One region of the Paenibacillus sp. EB106-06-01-XG199 genome, then DNA from elsewhere that is predicted to be linked to it. Evidence: predicted binding sites of a transcription regulator. Region 1 holds the regulator's gene; the other holds the start of a gene.
What was found. Region 1 encodes CtsR, which represses protease genes until heat stress. Its sites were predicted from a motif close to ATGGTCAATAAAGGTCAAACA; they were not measured.

Region 1 (10,096 bases):
AGGAATAACTTGCATACTACCCGTTCTTGGAGTGATAGATCTTGTCTTCCGAACGTCTTCTGCGGCGGTGACGGCGACGTGCCGTGAGCCGGTCAATATTATGCTTAAATCCGTACAAAGCATACAGCGCGAGCAGTCCAAAGATCATCTTGGCAATCTGCTCCGGGAACACAACTGCTACTGCTACCGCCACAATAATCACTAACGGCGCACCAACGACCGCTTTTTTGGGCAGTCCGATCTTCTTGAAGTTAGGGTATTTGACTGTGCTGACCATCAGATAAGATAAGAGCAAAGTGGCAACAATCATGAATGGAGCAGAAACATCTTTATGAAAAAGAGCCAGTGTGGCGAGCACGCCACCTGCAGCAGGAATAGGCAAACCGACAAAATATCCGGGGATTCCCGGGCGGACATTAAAACGGGCCAACCGCAGCGCCCCGAATACCGGGAATATTGCTGTTACAGTCCAGCCGAGCGCAGAACTCAAATCCTGCAGGCTTGTAAGATACATAATTAGCGCAGGTGCCACACCAAAGGATACGACATCGGATAGGGAATCCAGCTCTTTGCCAAATTCACTCTCGCAGCCCAGCGCCCGCGCTACACGGCCATCTAGTCCGTCAAGCAGCATAGCGATAATCACCATGATAGCGGCCATGCTAAGCTTGCCGTCAAACGCCATCATGATACCAAACATTCCAAGCATCAGGTTACCAATGGTAAAAAGACTCGGAATTGATTTTTGTATCATTTCTTCACCTCTATTTTATTACTTTGAGCCTAACTTCTTCAATATTACGTGATTGTATGTTATTTACATTTGCCTGTCAATAAGAACTTGTTTCTGCAGACGTTTAAGTCCGTCTTGGATATTTCGTGCCCGAACCTCTCCGATTCCATCGACCTCATCGAGTTCCGCGATGCTCGCGGTCATCAGATTCGGCAGCATTTCGAAGCGCTCCACCAGATTGTGGATGATCACATTCGGCAGGCGTGGAATCTTATTAAGCAGCCGGTACCCGCGCGGAGTAACGACTTCCTCGGAGGCAATCGCTGTAGAGGAATAACCAAGCAGACGGGCAATATGATTGTCATCCATCAGCTCATCGTCGCTGGAACGTTTGAGTCCGGCAATAATTTCGCGGATTTTGTCCTCCTGTTCCTCTCTTGCATAGTCTCTGTACAGAAGCCATGCTTCTTCCTCTGTATTTCCAACCAGTTCTTCCATCTGCATGCTGATCAAGCGCCCTTCGTTGCCGAGTTCGTTGATATAGCGCTTGATTTCCATTTTAATGCGCAGTACCATCTCCACCCGCTGGATCACCCCGACAACTTCAACCACGGTAACGATGCCTTCATATTCAGAAGCGGAAAGGTTCGTTAAACCCTGGGTAAGTACTGCTTTGTACTTCTCAAGGGTTTGTATAGCCTGGTTGGCCTTGGCCAGAATTGCCCCAATCTCCTTAAGCGCATAACGGATGGAACCTTGATATAGGGTAATGATGTTGCGCCGCTGGGAAATGGATACCACCAGCTTGCCCGTCTGCTTGGCGACACGCTCTGCAGTGCGGTGGCGGATCCCTGTCTCAATGGATGAGATGGAGGAATCGGGAATAAGCTGCGTATTTGCGTACAGTATCCGCTTCAAATCCTCGCTCAGAATAATGGCTCCGTCCATTTTGGCTAATTCATATAAATAATTGGGTGAAAAATCGCAGTTAATGGAGAAGCCCCCATCGACAACTTCCATCACCTCAGGGCTGTATCCGACAACAATCAAAGCTCCTGTCTTTGCACGCAGCACATTCTCCAGACCTTCCCGGAAGGGAGTTCCGGGTGCCGCCATCCTCAGCAGATCATTCATATTATCTAATTGATTATATTCTTTCATCTTCCTATGCCCCCTAATCTAACGCGACCGATAGTGCATCTGCTACGGTACTGACGCCAATAATCTGGATATCCTGCGGATGTTTCCAGCCTTTCATGCTCTTCTCTGGCATAATCACTCTCCGGAAGCCAAGTTTAGACGCTTCCTTCACCCGCATTTCCGCGCGTGAGACCCCCCTGACCTCACCGGTGAGACCGACTTCACCAAAGAAGACATCATAAGGCTTGGTTGATATATCGCGGAAGCTGGAAGCAATGCTGATAGCTACAGCCAAATCTACTGCCGGTTCATCCAGCTTTACCCCACCGGCAACGTTCAGATAAGCATCCTGGTTTTGCAGGAACATCCCCATCCGCTTCTCCAGCACTGCAATAATAAGCGCCATCCGCTGGTGGTCCATACCTGTGCACATCCGGCGGGGGGAAGGGAAATGAGTTGCAGCGACAAGTGCCTGAAGCTCAACAAGCACCGGTCTGGTTCCTTCCATACTCGCCACTACTGCTGAACCCGCTACACCTAGCGGACGTTCGGACAAGAACAGCTCGGAGGGATTCTCCACTTCTGTAAGCCCGATCTCCCCCATCTCAAAGATACCGATCTCGTTGGTTGAACCGAAGCGGTTTTTGACTGCCCGCAGCAACCGGTACGTATGATGCCGCTCTCCTTCAAAATAGAGCACGCAATCCACCATATGCTCCAGCATTCGGGGCCCGGCAATCGCGCCTTCCTTGGTGACATGACCAACAAGTACGGTTGCGATCCCGCGAATTTTGGCGATACGCATAAATCTTGTCGTACATTCCCGAACCTGTGTCACGCTGCCAGGTGCACTGGTTACTTCCGGCATGAATACCGTCTGGATGGAGTCAATGACGAGGAACTGAGGTTTGATCTGTTCAATGGCTTCCTCGATGCTTTCCATATTCGTCTCGCACAGTACATACAGCTCTGCCGACAACGCCCCGAGGCGATCGGCACGGAGTTTGGTCTGCCGAACAGATTCTTCTCCCGAGATGTACAATACGCGTAAACCTTGAGTAGTCAATGCATGCGAGGTCTGCAGCAGCAGGGTTGACTTCCCGATGCCGGGGTCGCCTCCGACCAGCACCAGCGAACCCGGCACAATACCTCCGCCGAGAACCCGGTTAAGCTCACCGATGCCTGTCAATATACGGGGCTCTTTGTCACTTTCTATATTTATGATCGATTGCGCCTTTTCTTTACTCTGAAAAATAGGTGCATTCATTCCTTGTGTTTTGACTACGCTTTCGGTCTCCTCAACCATGGAGTTCCATGCCTGGCAGCCCGGGCATTTGCCGAACCACTTCGGCGATTCGTAGCCGCATTCGGTGCAGAAAAATTTAGTTTTTGGTTTAGCCATGTGTACTCCTTACCGTCTGAACTGCTTAAATTGCGGATAATTTTCTCTTATTCAAAGTTTACCATTTCTGCACCTTGAACGGAAGGTCAGTTCAGAGCTACTTTTGAGGAGTATCTCATTAACTTTCCTGAAATTCGGATGAATTATCACCAAAAGGGTCTGAACAGCAACAAAAAGCCCCCGCCCCTCTATACGGAGGAACGGGAGCTATGTTTCACAGATGGATATTATTTCTCAGTTTCTACTTCTTTTTCCAGGGAAGCTGCTGGCGGCTCAACGGTAGTTACGACAAGCTCACCGTTCACCTCATCAATCTTGAGGGAATCACCTTTTTTGATGTTGCCCTTCAGCAGTTCTTCAGACAGCCGGTCCTCAATATGCTTCTGGATCGCCCGGCGAAGCGGACGTGCGCCGAAGGCTGGATCATAGCCCTCTTTGGCCAGGAAGGCTTTGCCTCCCTCTGTCAGCTCAAAGTCCACATCGTACTCACGCAGCCGCTTGCGCAGCTCATCGGACATCAGCGTAACAATTTCTGCGATATGCTTTTCTTCCAGAGAGTGGAAGACAATGATCTCATCGATCCGGTTCAGGAACTCGGGACGGAAGCTCTTCTTCAGCTCATCCATAACCTTGCCCTTCATATTGGTGTAGTCTGCTCCCGCATCCTGCACCGCTGTGAAGCCCAGTGTCGAATTCTTCTTGATCGCCTGCGCTCCTACATTGGAGGTAAGAATGATCAGAGTGTTGCGGAAATCGACCACGCGGCCTTTGGAATCGGTCAGACGGCCGTCTTCCAGCACCTGCAGCAGGATGTTGAATACTTCTGGATGAGCCTTCTCAATTTCGTCCAGCAGTACTACGGAATATGGTTTACGGCGTACCTTCTCGGTCAATTGTCCGCCTTCTTCATAACCCACATAACCTGGAGGCGCTCCTACCAAACGGGAAGTGGAGTGTTTCTCCATATACTCCGACATATCAATCCGGACCACCGCATTCTCATCACCGAACATTGCTTCAGCAAGCGCCCGTGCCAGCTCGGTTTTACCAACCCCGGTTGGACCCAGGAAGATGAAAGAACCCATAGGGCGTTTAGGATCCTTAAGTCCTGCACGTGCCCGGCGGAGGGCCCGGCTGACTGCCTTGACGGCTTCGTCCTGGCCGATTACCCGTTCATGCAGGATAGACTCCATATTAAGCAGACGGTCGGTTTCCTCTTCCTTCAGCTTGCTGACCGGTATGCCGGTCCAACTGGCTACCACTTGAGCGATATCCTCCGGTGTAACCTGCGAGTCGGTGCGGCCTTGCTTCTCTTTCCACTGGTTCTTGGTCGTGTCCAGTTCCTCGCGGATCTTTTGCTCCGTATCCCGCAGTGCTGCAGCCTTCTCGAATTCCTGGCTCTGTACGGCTGAATCCTTCTCCTTGCGGATATCATCCAGACGCATTTCCAGTTCCTTCAGATTCGGCGGAATCGTGTAAGAATTCAATCTTACCTTAGAACCGGCTTCATCAATCAGGTCAATTGCTTTGTCCGGAAGGAACCGGTCAGGAATGTAACGGTCGGACAGTTTTACAGCCTCTACGATGGCTTCATCCGTGATCTTCACACGGTGATGGGCTTCATAACGGTCACGTAGTCCGTAAAGAATCTGTACAGCTTCCTCAGGAGAAGGCTGATCCACCGTAATAGGCTGGAAGCGGCGTTCCAAGGCTGCATCTTTCTCAATATATTTGCGGTATTCATCCAGCGTAGTGGCACCGATGCATTGCAGCTCTCCACGGGCCAGAGCCGGCTTCAGGATGTTGGAGGCGTCAATGGCACCTTCCGCACCGCCTGCACCGATCAGGGTGTGCAGCTCGTCAATGAAGAGCACGATGTTTCCTGCCTGGCGAATCTCATCCATAATCTTCTTAAGGCGGTCTTCAAACTCACCGCGGTATTTGGTTCCGGCTACTACAGAACCCATATCCAGAGTCATTACGCGTTTGTCGCGCAGCGTTTCCGGAATTTCATTATTGATGATCTTTTGGGCCAGACCTTCGGCAATGGCTGTTTTACCAACCCCAGGCTCACCGATCAGCACCGGATTGTTCTTCGTCCGGCGGCTCAGCACCTGAATGACACGTTCAATTTCCTTACTGCGGCCAATAACCGGATCCAGGTTGCCATCCTTGGCATAGGCGGTAAGGTCACGGGCCAGGCCATCCAGCGTTGGTGTGCTGACATTGGCAGGCGCACCGCTGTGGCTGGAAGTAGCTTCGCTGCTGCCGAGCAGCTGCAGCACTTGCTGGCGGGCCTTGTTAAGGCTGATCCCCAGGTTGTTAAGTACACGGGCAGCTACACCCTCGCCTTCACGGATAAGTCCGAGCAGGATATGCTCAGTGCCGACGTAAGTGTGTCCCAGCTTGCGGGCTTCGTCCATCGACAGCTCAATAACTTTTTTGGCACGAGGAGTATACGCGATGTTTGTTGGCTGCTCCTGTCCTCTGCCGATCAGTGTTTCCACTTCATCCTGAATTTTCTCAAGACCCAGACCAAGTCCGATTAGAGCTTTCGCGGCTATGCCGTCTCCTTCACGAATCAGTCCGAGCAAAATATGTTCTGTCCCAATGTTGTTGTGTCCCAAACGAACAGCTTCTTCTTGCGCCAGCGCCAGCACTTTTTGTGCGCGTTCCGTAAATCTTCCAAACATCATATCTCCTGCACCTCCACGAATAATAAATATCTATAATTAATGTTGTGATCCCAGTGTTTCCCGGAGCAGCTTTGCCCGGTACATATCACGTTCAGTAGCCGTGAGCTCATCGCCGAACAGCTTTTGCAAAAATCCGGGCTGTGTCTTGACATTCAGCTCATTCAGCACTGAAATCGAAGGCCCTTCCAGTATCCCCAAATCGACTCCAAGCCGCAAATCGGATAACCGCTGGGCCGACTCTTTAAGCTCCATTACTGCCGCATAGGACAAAATGCCGTAAGAACGTTTAATCCGGTCGGTAATCCGCAGTGCGGAATCAACCAGCAGGCGTTCACGGGCATTCCGTTCATGCTCTATAATCTGGGTGACCACACTGTGAAGATTCTCAATGATTTCACTTTCGGTCTGTCCCAGCGTAATCTGGTTGGATATCTGAAAGATGTTCCCTACTGCTTCGCTGCCCTCACCATAAATTCCTCTTACGGTCAGTCCCACCTGATTTACAGCGGATAGAATCCGGTTGATCTGATGGGTCATAACCAGTGCCGGCAAATGCAGCATCACCGAGGCTCTTAGCCCGGTTCCTACATTGGTGGGACAACTCGTTAAGTACCCTCTTCTATCATCAAAGGCATAATTGACAGAAGCCTCAAAAATATCGTCGATGGCCGTAGCCCTTACCCAAGCCTCTTTAACCTGCAGGCCGGGAAACAGACATTGAATCCGGAGGTGGTCTTCCTCATTGATCATGATGCTGACCGACTCATCCTCGTTCAGAATGACCGCTCCACCCCGTGAATCATTGGCTAGATTTGGACTGATCAGATGTTTCTCCACCAGCACTTTTTTATCCAGCTCATCCAGCTCATCCAGCTTCAGCAGTTGAAAGGTACCAAAGTCCGCTGCAGCTTCTCCCTGAAACACGGGTGCCAGCTGCTCCAGCGCCTCTTCCGCCTGCTCGGCAGATGCCAGCAAAGGAAAAGGCAGGTGCTCCAGATTGCGGGCGATACGCATACGGCTGCTGATTACAATCTCAGAATGGCTGCCACCGCAGCGCATCCAGTCACTAAGCGCTTGTTCGGTAAACCGGAGACTTGACATGCCGCATCCCCCCTATATATGAAAGACTTTACTCTTGTGCCATTTCTTTTTCAAGTCGGCGGATCTGATCCCGCAGCTCGGCTGCAGTTTCGAACTCCTCTTGCATAATGCTTTGCTGCAATTCCAACTTCAGTTCATCAATTTGCCGTTTGCACATAATTTGTGCCCCCGCACGTTTTGGCAGCTTGCCTACATGAGCGGTACTGCCATGCACTCTTCGGAACAGCGGATCCAGCGTGCTGTCAAAATATTTATAGCAGGAGCTGCAGCCGAACCGTCCAAGTTTGCTGAACTGGGAATACGTCATGCCGCAATTCTCGCATTTCAGTCCCTGTGCATTTTGGGTTGCCGCGGATTTCTCCTTGCCGGAACCTTCCAGATCCAGTAAACCGGAGAGCAGGCTGTGAATGGAGAACCCGCCCGCGGTTCCGGGAATTAACTCCCCCTTCTCCCGCGCACAGCTTTCACAAATATGAAATTCCGTCTTCTCTCCACTCACAATTTTGGTGAAATGAAGGGTAGCCGGTTTGACGCCGCATTCCTGGCAAAGCATAAGCGGTGTCCCCCTTACCATTCGTATTATTTACCAAGCAAAGAAATCAGCATGGCTTTCATAATCTTGGCACGAATCTCATCCCGGTAGGGCAGATTAATCGTCAGACAATCCCGGGAAACAGCGGCGCGCATGAGACACGCTTCACGCTTGGTTAAGAACAGGGCCTCCTCAAGCTGGTAGATCAGCCCTTCGGCGGAATTCTGGTCAATATCATTGCCTATCGTGGATTTGAGATGTGCGTAAAGCGCCACATTCTGAGGAAGCTCAAAGCGCTGAATCCGGATGTAACCTCCGCCTCCACGTTTGCTCTCGACCACATAGCCCTTCTCCAAAGTAAAGCGCGTACTGATGACATAATTGATCTGCGACGGTACACAGGAAAACTGGTCCGCCAGATCATTACGCTGAATTTCCACCGTACCTTCGGGACTTTCATGCAAAATATTCTTCAGATATTGTTCGATAATATCGGAGATATTACGCATCACTCATCCTCCAGTGTTCAAAGCGTTAGGGTAATTCTTGCTGTACATCCGTCCGTCGGTGATCTCTTAAGAACTTAACCGAAGCACCTGATGGCGAATCGGACACAATGTCCTGCCTTTCAGGCTTTACAACTTAGGAGAGACTGATTTTGGGATGCGTTGACTTTGACTTTCTTTGACTTTTTTCATATTATAACATATTCTCACTGAATTCCAAGTGGTTAGTCTTATTTTTTACTTATTGCCGCCATTGTATTCGGAATAACCCTTAGATCAACATGCATTTTTTAATATGAAAAATAAAAAGCTCTCCCTGCTTCATTCAGCGCGGAAGAGCTGCTTACGATCAAAAGAAATCAAACAATGCGGTCCGTGCCTGCGGCATAATCCCTTTCAGCCACTCCACCGCTTCTAGACTGCCGGTTAACTGCCCACAGCGGTGCAATTCTCCCGGACGTTTGTATCCAAGCAGCAGCACCGTCAATGTTCCAATACCGCAGCGCAAATCTGCCTGCTCTCCGTTACCCTCTACTTGTATTAAAGATGCCTCGCCTTGCTGATCGACCTTCCACTCCCACAGCCCTTCGTTCCAAGGGGCATGCTCATCCTCAATATACAACGTGTGCTTTTGCAGCTCACTCTGTTCCTTAAAGGTGAGTCCTTCCACAAAGGCTTTGGCATTAACAATACGCGCCATAAAATAAGGATAATTCTCCTGCGGAATACGGGGATCCGGAAGCAAAAACGGCAGCATATCATCGGCTGGCACCAGCTTTAATTTCGCAGCGGTGACCATCGAATCATGGTTAGCGAGAAAAGTCCACAATCCCCGGCGGGCTTCTTCGTCCATAAAAATGAATTCATCAATAACCAGTTCTTTGTTCTCTATTTTATAAAGCACATAACCTCCCGGTTCACCCGCTGCAGAATAAAACACACAATGATGTGTATCCTCATCCACTACGCTGTTCTCCCACCATTCACGATCACGAAGCAGCGCACCGTTATACCCGGAAGCAAAGCGCCCGTATAACTGTTCCAATACTTCAATGTTCGCTTTATCGCGCTCTACATGCCCCTCCATTTCGGCCTTCCGCGGAAACTTGCCCACCGGTATCGTGTACTTCTTATATTCACAGTAGATCTCCCACCCAAACCTGCGGTAAAAAGGAATCAAGAAGGGATGCAGGAAGGATAATGTATGACCTGACTCGTTCATTGTTTGCAGCGTGTGGGACAAAAGCTTGGCCACAAGTCCCTGTCTGCGGTTCTCCGGCCATGTCGCCACTCCGGCAATCCCACCCATGGAGACCGCTTTGCCTTGCACATACACCTGAAAAGGCAGCAGTGTCAGCTTCGCACTTAGCTCCCCTTCCTCAAAAATGCCCCAGACTCCTTCCGGCTTGAACTTTTGTTTGGATTTCACTCTGTCGTCACCGTTAAGTTTGAATTGAAAAGCGTACTCGGACAAGCCAAGGCTTGCCTCAAAATCCTCCAGCTGCAATTGCCTGATCTCCAATACCTTCACCTCATTATCAAATAGAATAGTGCTTATTAAGAGTATATCAAGCCCAGAAACGGTACGCGAATCCGCCAAGAAAGATTATATAGAATCCAATGGTTATCCACAACTTATACACAGCAGCACAAAGAACCGGAAAGAATATCTTTCCGGCAAAAAATAGTTATCCACGATTCCACAGTCTCTATCCACAAATTCCACATATTATCCACAAAACCCGTGTATTACTTGGATTTTCTCTTGACGAATCTCCGAGAATATGTCTTTCATCCACATCTTTCAGAGGTAGTTGCCTTTCTAATATTGTATCCACATGTGTGTAAGTTTTCTGCACTTCCTGAAAATTATCCACAGCATTTCCACAGCCCTGCACAAACACAAAAAAGCCACTGTCAATGAATCAACAATGGCTTTGTGTGCTTGGCGGCGTCCTACTCTCCCAGGACCCTTCGGTCCAAGTA
Region 2 (10,096 bases), on a different contig from region 1:
TGCACCGTTTCGCTGAATGTAGTCAGACATACGAAGTGCAGGCCTTGCGGGAACAAAGGACCCCGGTCAAAACCACGGAAATCCGAGTTGGTAAAGACTTGGGACAACTGAATCGCACGGTCAGGGCGGAAGTTCAGGAACACAACAGAATCACCGCTTTCCACTACCGCAACCGGCTTGTCGTTGCTGTCTACAATAACACTAGGCTCAACGAATTCATCATACACGGAATTCTGATAGGAGGCTGTGATCGCCTGCAGGGCATCAGTATATTTCGGACCATCGCCATATACCATAGCACGATAGGCTTTCTCTACACGCTCCCAGCGTTTGTCACGGTCCATTGCGAAGTAACGCCCGGATACCGTAGCAATCTTACCTACGCCAACCTCTTCAATCTTGGCTACGAGATCCTGAACGAACTTTTGTCCGCTGTCAGGAGGTACATCGCGGCCATCCATGAATGCGTGAATATACACTTCGTGCATATCCTCTTTCTTGGCCAGATCAAGCATGGCAAACAGGTGGCTGATATGACTGTGTACGCCTCCGTCGGAGACCAGTGCATACAGATGAAGCTTTTTGCCGGTTGATTTGGCGTTTCTTACAGCAGCAACCAGCGTTTCGTTATCAAAGAATTCTCCGTCACGGATAGACTTGTCAATCCGGGTCAAATCCTGATATACGATACGTCCGGCACCGATGTTAAGGTGTCCTACTTCCGAGTTACCCATTTGCCCTTCCGGCAGACCTACAGCCTCGCCGCAAGCGGTCAGTGTGGTATTCGGATATTGTTTCAGATAACGGTCATAGTTAGGCTTGTTGGCTTGAGCAACAGCGTTGCCTTCAGTCGTATTGCGCAAACCGAAACCGTCCATGATGATTAATGCTACAGGTTTTGGTGCTGACATTCTTACTTCGCCCCCTCAACGAGTGAAACAAAGGAAGCTGGCTGCAGGCTGGCACCGCCGACAAGAGCGCCGTCGATGTCGCTTTGACTCATGTACTCCGTTACATTCTCAGGCTTCACACTACCGCCGTATTGAATACGCACAGCTTCAGCAGTTGCTTCATCATACAGACCTTTTACAAGGGTACGGATATAAGCAATAACTTCGTTGGCATCCTGGGAAGTGGAGGATTTGCCTGTGCCAATCGCCCAGATAGGCTCATAGGCGATAACCACCTGAGCAGCCTGTTCGGCACTGAGACCGGCAAATGCAGCTTCGGTTTGAACTTTGCACACATCTTTTGTTTGATTAGCTTCGCGCTCTTCAAGCTTTTCGCCTACACAAACAATTGGAGTGATGCCGTGACGGAATGCCGCATGCATCTTTTTGTTGACGATTTCGTCCGTTTCGCCAAAATAAGCGCGACGTTCGGAGTGCCCGATGATAACATAATCAACGCCAAGGTCCTTCAGCATTACACCGCTGATTTCGCCTGTATAAGCGCCGTTATCTTCGAAGTGCAGGTTTTGTGCACCGATCTTGATGCTTGTGCCTTTTACTGCTGCTACCAGTGCTGGCAGGTTAGTAAATGGAGCGCAAACAACAGTCTCTACGCCTGCTACTTCTGCTTGGCCTTTGACTTCAGTGATGAAGCCTTCTGCTTCCGGAACGGTTTTGAACATCTTCCAGTTCCCGGCGATAATAGGTGTTCTACTCATAGTAATGGATTGCCTCCTTCTACCTTCTACGTCTTACTTGTCGTTCAGTGCTTCTACGCCAGGAAGTGCCTTGCCTTCCATGAACTCGAGTGATGCGCCGCCGCCAGTGGAGATATGATCCATTTGGTCAGCCAGGTGGAATTTCTCTGCTGCAGCTGCGGAATCACCGCCACCAATTACAGTGTAACCTTCGGTTGTCGCACAAGCCTGTGCTACAGCCTTTGTACCTTCAGCAAAGATGTCGATTTCGAACACACCCATAGGTCCGTTCCATACAACCAGCTTGGAGTTTTTGATGATATCGGCATAAATCTCACGAGTTTTAGGACCGATGTCCAGACCTTCCCAACCCGCAGGAATGTCAGTTGTATCAACAATTCTGGTGTTGGCATCTGCGCCGAACTTATCGGCTACAACTACGTCAACCGGAAGTACGAAATTTTTGCCCAGTGCTTTAGCCTTCTCGATAAATCCAAGAGCAACATCAAGTTTGTCGTTGTCTACCAAGGAATTTCCGATTTCGAAGCCTTGAGCTTTAGTGAATGTATAGGAAAGGCCGCCGCCGATCAGTACATTGTCAGCCAAAGTCAGCAGGTTGTCGATAACGTCGATCTTGTCTTTAACCTTGGAACCGCCGATGATGGCAGTGAAAGGACGCTCAGGGTTCGAAAGAGCTTTCCCCAGAACAGACAATTCTTTCTCCATCAGAAGACCAGATACAGCCGGCAGGAAGTGAGCGATGCCCTCAGTCGAAGCATGTGCACGGTGAGCTGCGCCGAATGCGTCGTTGACGAACAGGTCAGCCAGTTCCGCGAACTGCTTAGCCAGTTCAGGATCGTTCTTTTCTTCACCCGGATAGAAACGGACATTCTCAAGCACAAGTACATCACCGTTGTTCAGTTCAGCAATTTGTGCTTTAACAGCATCGCCGATCGCCTCATCAGCTTTGGCAACTGGTTTGCCGAGCAGCTCGGACAGACGTACAGCAGCACCGGTAAGGCGCATGGAATCAACGAATTGACCCTTAGGACGGCCCATATGGCTGGCCAGAATGATCTTTGCACCGTTCTCGATCAGGTATTTAATCGTTGGAAGTGTTTCGCGGATACGTGTATCATCAGTGATTTTACCGTCTTCCACTGGCACATTGAAATCGACGCGTACGAATACGCGTTTGCCTGCTACTTCTACATCACGGACGCTCTTTTTGTTCATGATTAGTTTCCTCCACACCCATATTGGTTCACTCACGAATCCATTTAGAAAGAGCGGAAACAAGGAACTTCTGTTTCCGCTCTATAGATGCTGCTTATATAAAAACGATCTTATTGAGCAAGTTTAGCGAAGTGTTCCAAAGTGCGAACAAGTTGTGCAGTGTAGGACATTTCATTGTCATACCAAGCAACAGTTTTAACCAGTTGTTTGTCGCCAACAGTCAGGACTTTAGTTTGTGTTGCGTCGAACAGGGAACCGAAAGTCATGCCTTTGATGTCGGAAGATACGATTTCATCTTCAGTGTAGCCGTAAGTTTCTGGATCGGAAGCTTCTTTCATTGCTGCGTTCAGCTCTTCAACAGTAACGCTCTTGTTAAGGACAGTAACCAGCTCAGTCAGGGAACCTGTAGCTACAGGCACACGTTGAGCAGCTCCGTCAAGTTTGCCTTTCAGATCTGGAATAACCAGGCCGATGGCTTTAGCAGCACCGGTAGTGTTAGGGATGATGTTCTCAGCAGCAGCACGGGCACGTCTGAAGTCGCCTTTAGCGTGTGGAGCATCAAGAGTGTTCTGGTCACCAGTGTAAGCGTGGATAGTTGTCATCAAGCCTTCAACGATGCCGAACTTGTCGTTCAGCACTTTTGCCATTGGAGCCAGGCAGTTAGTTGTGCAAGATGCGCCGGAGATAACTGTTTCAGTACCATCCAGAATGTCATGGTTAACGTTGTAAACGACAGTTTTCATGTCGCCTGTAGCTGGAGCGGAAATAACTACTTTCTTAGCTCCGCCTTTCAAGTGTTTCTCAGCTGCTTCTTTAGTTGTGAAGAAACCTGTGCATTCCAGAACGATGTCAACACCGAGGTCGCCCCAAGGAAGTTCTTCAGGGTTGCGGTTAGCCAGAACCTTAACTTCTTTGCCGTTTACTTTGAAGAATCCGTCGTGAACTTCAACTTCACCCTGGAATTTACCTTGAGTTGTATCATATTTAAGCAAATGAGCAAGCATCTTAGCATCAGTCAAGTCATTGATTGCTACCACTTCGATACCTTCTACATTTTGAATACGGCGGAATGCAAGGCGTCCAATACGTCCAAAACCGTTAATACCAACTTTTACACTCATTGAATAGTTCCTCCTAGATTTCGTTTTATTTATTCAAGACAGGCCGTTAAGCTTGTCAAGACAACAATGTTAAGTATAATGCAAAATAACTGCGAATGCTCTCCAGAAACTGGATGCTATAGGACCTGCTGTATTTGTGCGTCAATTTCTTTGCCGATTTCGACAGCCGCTGCCTCGTCTATGACGAGTATATCCTCTTGCCCAAACCGCAGCATCGCATGAATGGCCTTCGCCTTGCGTTTGCCTCCGGCGATTCCGATGACAACTTCCGTCCGGATAATATCCTCCAGTCGCAGTCCCATCGTCAGCATGGTATGGACAACCTGGCCGTCTTCATTGAAATAGTAGCCGAACGATTCGGCAACCGCGCCTTCTTCCTGTATTTCCGAGACCGTAGTCTCATCAAGCTTACGGCGGTGGGTCATTTCAATGGCATCGCCAATTCCATGAACAATAATACGCGATCTACGGATGATTTGCACGATTTCTCCAATATTGGAGTCCTGCGCCAGCGATTGATAAGCATCTCCGCTGAGCAGATCGGGTACATGCAGCAGCCGATAATTGGCTCCAAGCCGTTTGGCCATCGTCGAAGCAATGGTATTAGCTTGAATCTCCATACTTTCCCCAAGTCCTCCGCGCGCCGGAACAATCCAGGCGTTCTTATAGGAATGGGATAACGGCGGTGTCAGCTGATCGGCCATTTCGGCCAGTGTCGAACCGCCGGTGACAGCAATCGTATCGCCTGCACGGAGCACACCCAGCAACGCTTTGGCGCCTGCCCGGCCCAGCTCACGTTTGGTAAACAACGATGTCTCACAATCGCCAGGCACTACTATGACTTTACTAAGACCGTACGTTGAGCGAATCTTCTCTTCCAGATCATCCAGGCCGAACAAGCTCTTGGCGATCGGCTCCAGCAGGTCAAGCAGTCTGCGCCCGGCATCGCTGATGCGCATGCCGACACTCTCGATCTCAATGAGCCCTTGCGATTTCAGAAGATCCGTCTCGGCGCGCAGTACCCGCTCAGTCATATCAAGCGAAGCGGCGAGCGTCCTGCGTCCGATAATATCGGACAGCATGATCTGATGTAGAATCGTGTACCGTCTCTTAAGGGTTTCCATGAGATCAGGCAGAAGCTGCTTTTGGATTTCTAATAAATTACGCATACTTTCACTCCTGCAACTTCGTCTTTCTCTATTCCCTTGTTCGTGGTCTCAAAATGTCCCGGGTTAACTTTTTAAGTCCCACCCATATTCTACCCAAATATTACGCGGAGTGCAAGTCTCCCGAGAGTATAATTCTCAACCTCTTTTCATCTTATACATCATCACAGAGATCCGGGGAAAGATATTTTCTAAACAACAGGATGAACCCATTGCATTTGAATAATAAGTGTATTATAATAATTTCTGTTGCGCCCGTGGTCCAATGGATATGACGTAGGCCTCCGAAGCCTGAGATCCAAGTTCGATTCTTGGCGGGCGCGCCATTTTTTTCTTATTTGTCTATAATTTAGCAACACCTATACTAATAATTAACCAAAGAGCCAGGTGATGGCTCTTTTTTTGCAACTAAGTTTGACTTTCTTTGACTTTTTGTTTGAATTTGTTTATCATGTGGTTAATACGGTAACAGTAAAAATGAACACATTCGAAGAACCAATTCAAGGAGGTTTTCCACGTGAGTTATATTCCTATGGTAGTAGAACAGAGCAACCGCGGTGAGCGCGCTTATGACATCTATTCCCGCCTGCTGAAGGACCGCATCATTTTCCTTGGAACGGAGGTTAATGACGTGGTAGCCAATTCCATCATCGCGCAAATGCTGTTTCTGGCTGCCGAGGATCCGGAGAAGGATATTCACCTGTATGTAAACAGCCCTGGTGGCTCCATTACAGCGGGTATGGCTATATTTGATACAATGCAGTACATCAAACCGGATGTATCGACGATTTGCGTAGGTATGGCCGCTTCGATGGGAGCTTTCCTGCTGAACGCCGGTGCCAAAGGCAAACGTTTTGCACTCCCTAACAGTGAAATTATGATTCACCAGCCTCTGGGCGGTGCTCAAGGTCAGGCTACGGACATCGAAATCCGCGCCCGCCGCATCCTCAAGCTGCGCGACAAGCTGAACCGCATTCTGTCCGAGCGCACAGGACAGCCGCTGGAACGGATCGAAAAGGATACCGACCGCGACTATTTCATGACTGCAGCTGAAGCAGCTGAATATGGTATTGTCGATAAAGTTATCGAGAAAACGCTGCCTGCCGGCGTTTAATACATGCAACAACAAAGAGGCTGGTTGGGACCACTAAGTGATCCCCGCCAGCCTCTTTTGCTGTTTTATAGTCCAGGTGCATTATTCTATTGATGAAGAATTAACCCAGACGCCCATACCCCAACGCATCCAGCTTCCCGGCGATAACACGGTAACCTCTTCCGTTAGGATGCAAATGATCTATTGACAGCAGCCCGCGCTCGTTGCCGGCAAATTCATTATATATAGAGGCGAACCGGCATACCGGGCTGCTATATCCCGCAGCATAGCGGTTAAACTGCCGCACCCAATCCGTCGCTTCCGTCAACTGGGGATAGGGGTTATACAGTCCTACTATTCTGATAATATAGGGTCTCCGCATGCCCGCCTTCAACTGCGAAAGCGTGCCCATAATGTCATTCAAATTACGCTTGCATTCCCGTAGCGCTTTTTGCAGTACCGGAGCCAGATCGCCCGGCCGGCCGGCCGCCGCTTTGGCCGACTTGATCAAATCGTTGCCGCCAATGGACATCGTAATCAATTCGGCCTCGCTGATGGCAAGCCGATAGTTGTAATCCGCCTTCAGCCTTTGCTCCAATCCATCTGTGGTCAAACCATTGACTCCCAAATTGGATAATTCGATCGGTACCCGCAGCCGCGCCTCGGCCATCCGGCGGTAGACCGGAACAAACCCATTGCCCGGCAGAGCTCCAAATCCTGTCGTTAACGAATCGCCAATCGCCGTATACTGAATACTCATCGTTACTTTCCCTCCCCGCTCCTAAGCTGGTTTCTCCTTTAGCTTATGAACGGTTAGGTGATCCGGTAACGGAGAAATGTCCGTATCCGGCATTGGCGGATTCGCAGTCAGGTCACTGTATTTACTTCAATGCGGCAAATGGACTGCTTCCGCTGGGGAGCAGCTCCTTGAACGTGAAAGTAAACTCAGGGAATCCGGCAGCATACGCAGTGTATTCATACAGCTGGAAGAAAAGGACCGCCTTGCCGTCTTTCAAATAGAAATCCTTCTCCGTATTCAGGCCGGTGAAGCCGCCAAGATACCCGCCATCCGCTTTCAGCAGCTTCGCCAGCTTTGCATTAAGCTCTTTTTTATAGTTGGGGTTGGCTCCGAATAAATCTCCAAGCAATAGCTGCTTTCCGTCCTTGAGTGAGAAGGTAAAGGCATTACGGTAGGTCATTCCATGAGCGCCGCCGGTATACCCATACTGGCTGGTCACAAGGCTGAGCACCCCGTCCTGATTGTACGTAACCACGTATCCTCCTTCGTATTCATAGGGGCGGTCATCTTTGGCTCTAATCGCAATTTCTTTCTCAGCCCCTTCCGCATACTTTAGGAACGTCTGCTTAAGGGTATTATTAATCGCTGCCTGCGCTTTGGCATTGTCCAAACCGCTGATTTGCGGGTAATCCAGCTTGATCGGCGCGTCCTTGTAGTCCTTGCTGTAAGTTTCAGTCGTTACCGTAATCGGATTTTGTGTTTTCTTTATCACATTTAACCGTCCGGAGGCAGCATTCCAATCCCCCTTATAGCCCAAATAATCGCTAAGCAGATCAAAGGGAACATACAGACGGTTATTTATAATCTTGCCTTCAAACTCTCCCAGGAAATAATTATTGACCGTGATGGAGGTGCCGTAATCGGAGACCATCAGCTTGGTTCGTGTAATTCCGTTCCCGATCGTATAAGTTTTCTCCGTTTTATCATAAGTCAACGGCATACCCAGAGAATCACGCATAAAAGCAACCGGCACCCATACTTTTCCTGCGCTTACGATCCCGGTATGCTGTGAAATCGTTCCGTTTGTTTTTAATACAACAAGTGATGAATTGACCTTAGCCTGTGTCTTGGCCGCTGCGGCCTGGCTCGTCTCTGCAGGCAGAAGAGCTCCGCCCAGCAGCAATCCTGCTGCCATTAATCCTGCGCCCCATTTCCGGGCCTGTTCTTTCGACATATACTTCATACTTTTTTCCCCTTCCGCTGATACGATGATTGACTCTTCCCATTATAGAATAAACAGCAACCGTGGTTGTTACAACGCTCCTTACAGTTTCTTAAAGTTTCCCTGCAAATATTACGAGTCTTATTACATTACTTTAAACAAATTGAGAGATTTCACACCTGCTTCTGTACTTCAAAAGCAAAAAGAGGCGTTGCCTCCGCCATCACAGCGGAAGCAACGCCTCACCCGTTGCTACTTATTTCAGCTCGTACATTACACTAAGCTGGGTAGATACTTTAACCTCTCCCGCTTCAACCGAAGTGCCTGCAGCCATATCGGCCGATGCTTTGGACATTTGGGCACTCTCCATATAGACAACAGGATTATTACCGTCATCGTTCTGGATTACCGTAACGACCTGGCCCAGACTGCGTTTGGCCACTTTGGCAATCGCAGCTGCCTTCACATCTGCATTAGCCATTGCTTTCTCAATAACCTGTGCTTCGAATGCAGAAGGATCCTCAATGGCAAACCGAGCACTTCCGATGTTGTTCGCTCCCGCTGTAGAAGCGGCATCCAGCAGTCCCCCGACCTTAGTCAGATCGCGGTAAGAGACTTGCAGCGTGTGCTGGGCGTTATAACCCTTAACCTGTTGACCGTCTTTTTCAGTGTAGGCGTAATTAGGCTGCACATAAAATTGGGTGCTCTGAATATCCTTATCCGCAATACCCCAGGTTTTTTTCAGCAGGTTGGTCAGCTTGGTGATTTTGGCTCCATTGGACTTCTGTGCTTCTTCAGCTGTTGCAGCAGAAGTGCTGACGCCAATCGACAGATACACGATATCCGGCTTGATCGAAAGCTCGCCTTTACCTACAACACTAACGACATTTCTCTGCACGTCCTCAGCAGCGTAAGCCTTTTCAGGAGCCAGGAGCACTCCGCTTAACGCCGTACCCCCTACCAATAAACTTCCCGCCAGCAATACGGTACCGACTGTTTTGCCCCATTTCTTCATCCTTGCCATCCCCTTTCATTCTCCAAAAATTGTTGGTACCCTCTAGACGGAACTGCTTGGCAAAAGTTGCATATCCCCCAAGGCTTTTGAAGAAAAAATTTGCAGAGGTTACATTCCGCCTGCATTTCACGTCTCGATCCAGAACCTCCGGATCACGTTGCCGTCCTCTTCGATGTATGAACTATCCTCCAGCCCGCCGTTTCTGCGGATCGTCCGTTCGGAAGCGATATTGCTGTCATCGCAAACGACAAGCGCTTTGGCAATCCCAAGCCCGCCCGCCTTCAGCAACGCCTGTCTCAGAAGTTCGGTTGCCAATCCCTTGCGCCGCTCAGAGCGAAGTATCCCATATCCAATATGTCCCCCGCTCTGAAGCAGTTTCTCAGTCAGGCGATGCCTTATATTTACTGCACCCACCACTTTGGAATCGGCATTCACCAACCAGTATGTAGAACTAGGTACCCAGCCTTCTTTAAGATTTACGCCATCCGCGTTATCCTGCAAATACCGGACCATAGCCGCGAAGTCGGTGGGATCAATGCCAATTACCCAAGGGACGAATATCTCTCCGCCTGCCAGCCATTCTTCGTAAAATGCCAAGTACTGCGGCGCCAGCTCTACTGTCGGCTCTGCTAAAGTCACCTGATTGTGCATGCTCATTCTCCTTCTAGTCTCATCAAATTCAAATTCCCTAAACAAGGTAATAAAAAAAGCCCGCAAAGGGGCTTTTTAAACTGGCCGTCTCCCGGAGAGGGAGCGCAGCAACGTTTCTGGTGTACAAATAAGTAAGAACTTGCAAGATTATTGGTTCTCAAGCTCTTCCTTGCTTACAAGACTAGTCAAAGCGGTTACAGCTTGA

Region 2: the regulator CtsR is predicted to act here: its motif matches at 5,583-5,603, upstream of clpP (ATP-dependent Clp endopeptidase proteolytic subunit ClpP).

The regions. Positions count from the first base shown of each region.
Region 1 is NZ_JBYTDQ010000019.1:47,228-57,323, forward strand. It holds gene pssA (CDP-diacylglycerol--serine O-phosphatidyltransferase) at 17-754, opposite strand; gene disA (DNA integrity scanning diadenylate cyclase DisA) at 818-1,894, opposite strand; gene radA (DNA repair protein RadA) at 1,908-3,275, opposite strand; gene clpC (ATP-dependent protease ATP-binding subunit ClpC) at 3,503-5,971, opposite strand; gene mcsB (protein-arginine kinase McsB) at 6,008-7,072, opposite strand; gene mcsA (protein-arginine kinase activator protein McsA) at 7,101-7,625, opposite strand; gene AC3WT9_RS33340 (CtsR family transcriptional regulator) at 7,652-8,113, opposite strand; gene AC3WT9_RS33345 (GNAT family N-acetyltransferase) at 8,460-9,632, opposite strand.
Region 2 is NZ_JBYTDQ010000014.1:31,728-41,823, reverse strand. It holds gene gpmI (2,3-bisphosphoglycerate-independent phosphoglycerate mutase) at 1-911, opposite strand, end outside; gene tpiA (triose-phosphate isomerase) at 914-1,669, opposite strand; gene AC3WT9_RS31245 (phosphoglycerate kinase) at 1,703-2,884, opposite strand; gene gap (type I glyceraldehyde-3-phosphate dehydrogenase) at 2,995-4,005, opposite strand; gene AC3WT9_RS31235 (sugar-binding transcriptional regulator) at 4,122-5,174, opposite strand; tRNA gene AC3WT9_RS31230 (tRNA-Arg) at 5,423-5,497, shown strand; gene clpP (ATP-dependent Clp endopeptidase proteolytic subunit ClpP) at 5,689-6,285, shown strand; gene AC3WT9_RS31220 (GDSL-type esterase/lipase family protein) at 6,386-7,024, opposite strand; gene AC3WT9_RS31215 (PdaC/SigV domain-containing protein) at 7,146-8,246, opposite strand; gene AC3WT9_RS31210 (SIMPL domain-containing protein) at 8,482-9,240, opposite strand; gene AC3WT9_RS31205 (GNAT family N-acetyltransferase) at 9,367-9,891, opposite strand; gene AC3WT9_RS31200 (HPr family phosphocarrier protein) at 10,039-10,096, opposite strand, start outside.